One region of the Lysinibacillus fusiformis genome, then DNA from elsewhere that is predicted to be linked to it. Evidence: riboswitches for the same ligand, from Rfam matches in the RefSeq annotation. Region 1 holds a riboswitch; the other holds the start of a gene.
What was found. Region 1 has a riboswitch for cobalamin ahead of cobT (nicotinate-nucleotide--dimethylbenzimidazole phosphoribosyltransferase). Riboswitches for the same ligand answer to the same signal wherever they lie in the genome.

Region 2: linked by a shared signal. The riboswitch ahead of JTI58_RS20305 (hypothetical protein) and the one ahead of cobT (nicotinate-nucleotide--dimethylbenzimidazole phosphoribosyltransferase) in region 1 are both predicted to bind cobalamin.

What each region holds. Positions count from the first base shown of each region.
Region 1 covers NZ_CP070490.1:3,101,104-3,105,320, forward strand. Annotated here, with positions in the region: gene JTI58_RS15040 (hypothetical protein) at 1-195, opposite strand, end outside; gene JTI58_RS15045 (DMT family transporter) at 482-1,336, shown strand; cobalamin riboswitch at 1,420-1,595, shown strand; gene cobT (nicotinate-nucleotide--dimethylbenzimidazole phosphoribosyltransferase) at 1,685-2,740, shown strand; gene JTI58_RS15055 (trimeric intracellular cation channel family protein) at 2,792-3,397, opposite strand; gene JTI58_RS15060 (methionine gamma-lyase family protein) at 3,741-4,217, shown strand, end outside.
Region 2 covers NZ_CP070490.1:4,131,576-4,135,792, reverse strand. Annotated here, with positions in the region: gene JTI58_RS20310 (elongation factor G) at 1-947, shown strand, start outside; gene JTI58_RS20305 (hypothetical protein) at 1,392-2,147, opposite strand; cobalamin riboswitch at 2,375-2,558, opposite strand; gene JTI58_RS20300 (hypothetical protein) at 2,668-2,973, opposite strand; gene JTI58_RS20295 (phBC6A51 family helix-turn-helix protein) at 3,830-4,217, opposite strand, start outside.

The sequences.
Region 1 (4,217 bases):
TGCTCCATTCGCCAAATCACCCTTTTGGAGAAGCTCAATGCCGTCTTTCAAGAAATTTTGACTCTCCTCGAAATGACACTCCGTAATGTATTTATCACCACTATGAAATAACTTTAAGTTTTCTAGTATTTTATTTGCTGTCTCTTCATTGATTAATTTTACGAGCTGGGCAATGCGTTTCACAGGTTTCAGCAATGGCGTTTCTTAATTCGTTTGCATTCATCGTATCTTCCCCTAACTTTTCATCGTTTTATTACTTGCTGAACCTTACCCTAATTTTAATATTTTAAATCCCGAATTTTCAGAAATATGTTATGATTATAGTGAATGAAGGAGGGATTTTGTATGTTTCGATCCATAGCACCCCCAACAATGTCTTTGCAGTAGAATCTACTGTTTAGGCATTCGATAATAGCTTGCTCATTTCGATAGATTCTACTGTATAGGCTAAAACGATATACGTAGAAAGTAGGAATTTGTAATGAGCGGAAAATTAGCATTTGTATTGTCCATGATTATTTTTGGCGCTGTCGGTGTTTTTGCGAAGTTTATTCCTTTATCCTCAAGTGAAATTGCCTTTTGGATGAGTATCATTGGCTCTTGTTTTTTGTTGGCCATATTTGTTTATAAAAAGGAAAGCTTTTCGAGGATCACGATTGTCCAAAATAAATGGCCGTTAATGCTTTCAAGTTTAGCATTATGCGGTAATTGGATATTTTTATTTCAGGCTTATAAGGAAACGACCATTGCTAATGCAGCACTAAGTTATTATTTTGCGCCAGTACTAGTCATCTGTTTATCTCCTATTATTTTAAAAGAGAAGTTAGTAGGGAGAAAAATAGTGTATGTTGGTGTAGCATTAATAGGTCTATTTTTGATTGTCCAAAGTCAAAGCATAGACAACAGTGGTCACTTTATTGGTATTGTCTATGGTTTGATCGCAGCATGCTTTTACACGGTACTAACCTTTACAAATAAACGTATTCGTGGTTTAAAAGAGCCCGAAAATACAATTATCCAACTCTCTTTAGCTGCATTTTTCCTCTGTCTCTATATTGTAGGGACTACGGGTTTCCAAGTGATGCAAATTAGTTTTGGGTTCGTTCTAGTATTAATTGTACTTGGTATTGTGCATGCAGGTGTGGGGTTCTTTTTGTTCTTTTTAGGTATGTCTCAGCTAAAAGGTCAAAGTATAGCCATTCTTAGCTATATTGATCCACTGACATCATTAGTAATCTCAACAATGATTATTGGTGAACAAATGACAGTCCTACAAATACTAGGGGCTGTTCTTCTATTAGGCTCAACATTACTAAGTGAATTGGAAAAGACATAAGCCACTTTATAGTTTATTGTTTAGTTTTACAAGTTTACTTTTCACATATTGACAGGAAAAGTGAGCTGTCGTAGATTTAAAGTAGTTAAATAAAAGCAATAGGTGCCCAATAGGGAGAATAGGGAATAAAGTGAAAAGCTTTAGCGGACCCGCCACTGTATAAGGGAGTTTCATAGTGAATGCCACTAGCAAATTGCTGGGAAGGTGCTATGAGATGTTGAACTTGAGCCAGGAGACCTGCCTACATGCTTTAGAAGATATAGATGATGGAAAAGTCTGTAGTTTATTTGTCATGACAATAAACTACAGACTTTTTCTTTTTGTCTTAAAAAGAGAGGAGCAATTATCATGCAATTACTACAAGACACGATACAAAACATCCAAGGTGCTGACCTGAAGGTGATGGAGCAAGCTAGACAGCGTATAGATGCCCTATGTAAGCCCCCTGGCAGTTTAGGAAAACTAGAGTCCATTGCCGTGCAGCTTTCTGGCATAACTGGACAATTATTTCCGGTGATTGATAAAAAAGTCATCATTGTTTGTGCAGCAGACCACGGTGTTTGTGAGGAGGGTGTAACCACGAATCCACAAGATGTGACGGTCTTTCAAACATTAAATTTTCCTAAGGGAGGTACAGGTGTTTGTGCGATTGCGGGCATTACCAATGCAAAGGTAGTAACAGTAGATGTTGGGGTAAAAGAAGATATTCCACTTGATGCAGGTGTCCTCATTCATAAAATTAAATATGGTACAGATAACATGGCACAAGGTCCAGCTATGTCTAGAGAAGAGGCTATTCAATCCATTGAAGTAGGAATTCGTGTGGCAACAGAGGAAATCAGAAAAGGTGCCAATGTACTTGGAACTGGGGAAATGGGCATCGGCAATACAACACCGAGTGCTGCGATATTAGCTGTTCTAACTGACTGTGACCCAATTGAAGTAACAGGATTTGGAGCAGGAGTTGGTCAAGGTGGAATTGCCCATAAAGCGGCGATTATTGAAAAAGCAATTAGCTTAAATACGCCTAATCCTAAAGATGTCATCGATGTTCTAGCTAAGGTTGGCGGGTTAGAGATAGGGGCGATGATAGGCATTATACTTGGCGCTGCAGTCCATCGTAAACCTGTTGTCATTGATGGATTTATTTCAACTATTGCCGCGCTCATTGCTTATAAGCTCGAACCAAAAGTAAAAGATTATATTATTCCTTCCCATGCCTCAGAGGAACCAGGGGCTAAAATTGCCGCTGCATTACTTGGCATTGAACCAATGTTGTACATGAATATGCGTTTAGGTGAAGGCTCTGGTGCAGCCCTAGCCTTTCCCATTTTAGATGCAGCCTGCTCGATGATGAAAAATATGGTGACTTTAGAAGAATCAATGCAGTTGTTAAAAAGATAAAAACAATAAAACAGCCAATGACTTAATTTTTGGTCATTGGCTGAATGGTATTTATGCACGATTTAATTTTCGTAATGGCAAGCGCCACTTCATCATATAGGAAAGAATACGTAACGCTGTAATTACTGCGAATAAAATATAAAGGAAAATGTCCCCTGTAAAAACCTCAAATCCGATTATCAGCCCTGCGAGAGCTGCCCAAACACCATAGACTTCATCACGGAGAACTAGTGGTTTTCGTCTAGCTAATAAATCTCGTACAATACCACCACCTGAACCTGTCAAAACTGCAGCTACAATGACCGCGCTAATTGGCATATCAAGCTTCACAGCATAGAGTGCCCCTTGAATAGCGAATGCTGATAAGCCAATAGCATCTGTGAAGTTACCCCAACGATGCCAATGCTGAATCAGATGATGTGGAAAAATAAAGAATATCGTAATTGCAGCCAGTGCAATTTGAAACATCATATCCTGCCCCCATAGTGTTGTGACAGGTAGTCCGATGAGTAAATTTCGAATTGCTCCACCACCAAAGGCCGTAACAATACCAAGTATATATACACCGAATAAATCGTATTCTTCTTCCATGGCAATGATTGCCCCAGAAATAGCAAAGGCAATTGTTCCTATAATACTAAAAACCTCCCAAGCCATCCCTTTCACCCCTTCTATCAATAAATAAACTTTTTTATAAGTTAAAAGACTTTTTTACGTAACAGAATCTATGAATTTAATAGCCAAAATCAGTCATTAAATACGCTTCTTGAAATAAGTCCGCACATTAGCTTAGCGTAAAATTCCTTTAGAAACAATAGGCAAGTTTTACAGGTGCACATACAAATTGATAAAATGTGATTAAAATAAAGAAAAACATTCGTCAAAAGCATTTATATACCAGTGTTTGGTTAGGGAATTCTAGAGTGATTGATGTCAATTTAGATAGTCAATAAATCTTACTGAATGAAATGCGGGACAATTGTGAAATGGAGAAGAAAGAATGACGTTTACATCAAATTTATCTACACAAACGATATCCTTAGCGACAAAAATAGAGGAGCAAGTGCGGCCTTATCATGCCAAGGTAGAAGAAATGGCATTTTATAACCAGCAGAAGGTGCTAGCAGCATTTCGCAAGCATCAAGTGAGTGACTACCACTTACATCCATCTAACGGCTATGGCTATGATGATGAGGGAAGGGATAACCTAGAACGTGTTTATGCGGAAGTATTTGGAGCAGAGGCTGCCATTGTTCGCCCCCAAATTATTTCAGGGACACATGCAATCACGCTTAGTCTATTCGGTGTTTTGCGTCCTGGTGATGAGCTGCTTTATATTTCTGGTCAGCCATATGATACATTGCAATCCATTGTTGATGGTGGTGATAAAGATACAGGCTCACTGAAAGATTATAAAATCGGTTATCGACATGTGGATTTACTAGATAACCAGGCCATTGATTGGGCAGGTGTAGAA
Region 2 (4,217 bases), 1.0 Mb from region 1:
CGCTACAGGCAAAGGTTCAATATGCGGGCGATCAGCATATCAAGGAAGTGCTACAGATTTTCCGTTTACTTGAAGCAGAAGAGCCTTCTTTACGTGTCGTTTGGCAGGAAAAGTTCCAGGAAATCCATGTCCATATTATGGGTGTCATTCAATTGGAGGTCCTGACAGAGGTATTAATGAGACGTTTTTCATTAGCCGTCTCCTTTGGCGAGCCGCAAATTTTATATATGGAGACCATTGCGACGAAGGTGACAGGCTATGGCCATTTCGAGCCACTCAAGCATTATGCGGAAGTTCATTTATTAATGGAGCCAAATCCACGTGGAACCGGCAATACCTTCAGCAATGCCTGTCATGCAGATCATTTATCCGTAGGCAATCAGCGCCTTGTTGAAAAGCACCTGTTTGAGCGCGATCATCATGGCTTACTTACAGGCTTCCCTTTAACAGATGTTCATTTTACGCTTCTAACAGGTCGCGGGCATAATGAACATACATCGGGCGGCGATTTCCGAGAAGCTAGTTTCCGTGCGCTGCGCCAGGGACTAGAGCAAGCCCAAAATGTTCTACTTGAACCCTATTATCGTTTTAAAATGAAGGCTTCAAACGACTTTATCGGCCGCATGATGACTGACGTTCAGCAAGCAGCAGGCACATTTGATGACCCGATATTATCCGAAACAGATGTGGTGCTAACAGGTCGCGCGCCCGTTGCCACTTTAATGAGCTACAGCACAACCTTTGCTGCCTATACAAATGGGAAAGGTGCACTCACACTCCAATTTGATGGCTATGATATATGCCATAATACAGAGGAAGTAATTGCACAGATTGGCTACGATAAAAATGCCGACCCTGAATATAGTTCCTCCAGTATTTTTTGTGCAAAGGGCAAAGGATATACGGTTCCGTGGCATGAAGCACAGGCAGCCATGCATTGTTTATAGGGCAGGAGTCGGCCTACTCGCTCGGGAGTGTTTTGCTTGCTTTCGCGGGTATTCTTCGCTCAAGCGCGGGTATTTCTCTTGCTTTCGCGGGTATTCGTCGCCCAAGCGCGGGTATTTCTCCTGCTTTCGCGGGTATTCTTCGCTCAAGCGCGAGTATTTCTCCTGCTTCCGCGGGTATTCATCGCTCTAGCGCGAGTATTTCTCTTGCTTCCGCGGGTACTCATAGCTCTAGCGCGGGTATTTCTCCTGCTTTCGCGGGTATTCGTCGCCCAAGCGCGGGTATTTCTCCTGCTTCCGCGGGTATTCATTGCTCTAGCGCGAGTATTTCACTTGCTTCCGCGGGTACTCATAGCTCAAGCGCGGGTATTTCTTGCTTGAACGTGAATATATTTCGATCCTGCATTTAAATGAAAGCAAGCCCTCCATAAAGCGGAGGGCTTGTTCTTATAGTGCACCGACGGCTTTCTTTGTTGGTTTGTCCATCAAATAAGCGGGTTCTACTATCACGTAGTCATGCTTGTTCGTAAAATCAATCAGTACCTTGCCTGGGTGACTTTTTAAAATTTGTAGATGATCAATTAATTGCAGTAAGAGCTCGTGCCCATTGCCGCGTGGATGCCAGTTGAAATGATAATCATTTAACGCTTGCACCGCTTCAATAAACTGGGCATATTCCTGCTGCACGAATGCGATGAGTTTGTCATGGTGAGACGCTAAATCGTGTAGATATGTTTCATAAAAGCGCATGACAATCGAGCATAATAAGTCATTGACACGAGCGGCACTTAAAACAGGCTTTGGCTCCAATGTTAGACGATCAAGGTTGGGCTTTGCGCGTGTTGAATCAATGCGCGTAATTAAGTGATACGCTTCCCCATTGACCTCATAGACAATCGGATTGGTCGGCATATACATCATAAAATGATTGGTCTTTGTTTTCAGCTCATCTGTTAATGCTGCTTTTGCCAAAAGATGACCGTCCACATCCCCATTTTGTATCCAAATAATTTCTTTATTATATAAGATTTGTTCAAAGAAGCGATCGTTGCGAATCAGCTTCGTTGCTAATAATTGATCGATCAGCGATTCGACCACCATTCTTGTTTTCGCTTTCTTGGCAACTTCTGTGCGTGGTTGCTTACAAATGTTCATATCTTCATAAGGCGTTTCCAGCGTTGTCGTTACATGAATATTCGTCATACGTGCATCCCCTTTGCGTACATATTTTCAAAACAAAAAGGACTCCCTACGTTTTGAGGAAGTCCTTCGCTTTATCTTCTTTCATCACACAATGCCAAACAAACCCTAAGTATGTGTGAACGAGTCCGATTGTGAACCCTTTCATTTACTATGGGCGTTTGACGTACTGTGACGAACAGAGCATTCTGTTTTGTCAACATGCCACCTCCTATTCCTCGTAGGTTACTGGTGTGTACTCATAACAGGCAGGTCTCCTGACTCATGGTCATCGCTTCTTTTCTCCTTCCCGTCCAAAGACAGTGGTTGCTGAAAAGTCGCTCACATTTACAGTTGCGGGACAGTGTCGGATTTGCACCGACTTCCCTTTTAAGCAAATTGCACGCAATTTACACCTATTACTACACGCTATTCAGTTGTCATAGGAATCGAGTGTACTCCACATTCCTATTAGATTACTAAAATCAATTGTAAAGTAGTGTTTTTCTAAAGTCAAATATCATAATATTTTCCAAACTACTAATCATCGTTTCTTAATTTTATCTAACAAACTCTGAAATTCTGACAGCACGTCTTCACATTTACTTTGATCGTAGTATACTTCCGCAGCTTCATCGCGGGCCATCTCTTTCGAAATCCCCTCGGATTTTCTACGCAGCATATACTGAATAACCTCGATTTCTTTACCGCTATACTTTCTGGTCTTTTCCAACGAATCAGCAAAATTGTCGTCTACTTCACACATTAAATCCGCGTAACTAGTTAATGTTTTGTCCGTAATATTTAACTTCTCTAATACGTCCTTTACCGAATGTCTTCTTTTTAACATCCGTATCACCTCCATCTATTATTCGGAGTATATACTGAAAGAAACCGCATGAGAATAGGCTTTAGCGACTGATTGACGGCTTTTAAAAAAAGGTATTTACGGCACTTTTATTTTAGGTTATTATTTATGTAACATTTGAAAAAACGAGTTACGAGCGCAGGAATCCCTTGCGCTCATTTTTTTAACGCAAAACTGACGCAAGTTCAATCGGGATAACTCACTTCTATAAATTTGAAATATTAACATAAACAGCCTAATAATAAACGCACCTCAGACAAACTTACACGCACAACTATCCGATTCAACAATTCTCGAAGCCTCTGACATCGCAAAAACCGGCTTGTTTTGAAAATGGTATCTGTAATTATCGGACAGCAGAAAGCGCCTGTAGGAAGTCGGTGGCTTGGGGGGATTTTCGAGTCATCCAACGTTTAATTGACGCAATGAATATCAAATGAATATTTATTCATTTCCAACTTCCCATAAGCTTGATTATGTAAACTAAAATATACGTAAAACCATTCATATAACAATGTTTCTCTACTTCTGCGCTGAAACAACATATACACAATCTTATACATCGTTAATATGCCGCAATTCTTGCGACTATCTCTATTTGCACATGCGTTACAATACTGCATAAAATGCTGTATAAAATACCGGTTAAATTGTCAGATAACGATTTGTTTTCAAGGTAGCGCGTCCGCCAGCACGTTCTGCCCGATGTTTCCTCGTATTTCGGAATTAAACGGAAGCCCTAACGCCATTCCAACGCATAAAAAAAGAGCGAAGCCAACACGTAGCCAACTCCGCATTTATAATACTTTACCGCACTAAATCGTTGATATACCGCCTTTTAATATCGATTTTTAATATTCGCTAATCGAGCTGCAACTGCATCTGGATCCGCATTAGGCGCTTTAATCTCAACTTCCGCCTTATCAACTAGCATACCCATCGTTTGCATGTACAGTTTCATATGCGAAGCGTTGCCGTCCACACAACCTTGAATAAGCGCCTGCATAACGCGCGTACGATTATCCGATAAATACATATCTGTTACCGCTGTCTTATATTCTAACATCGCAGGCAACTGTCTCCATTTACGTAATGTCCGGTCAGATATGCCAATTTCCTTTGCAATTTCAACGTAAGAACGACGCTTACCTTTCGGTAATAGGTCGTTTTCGTAAATCAACTCGGCAGCCTTCGCCTGATCGGCCGTCAATTCTTTTAAAATACCT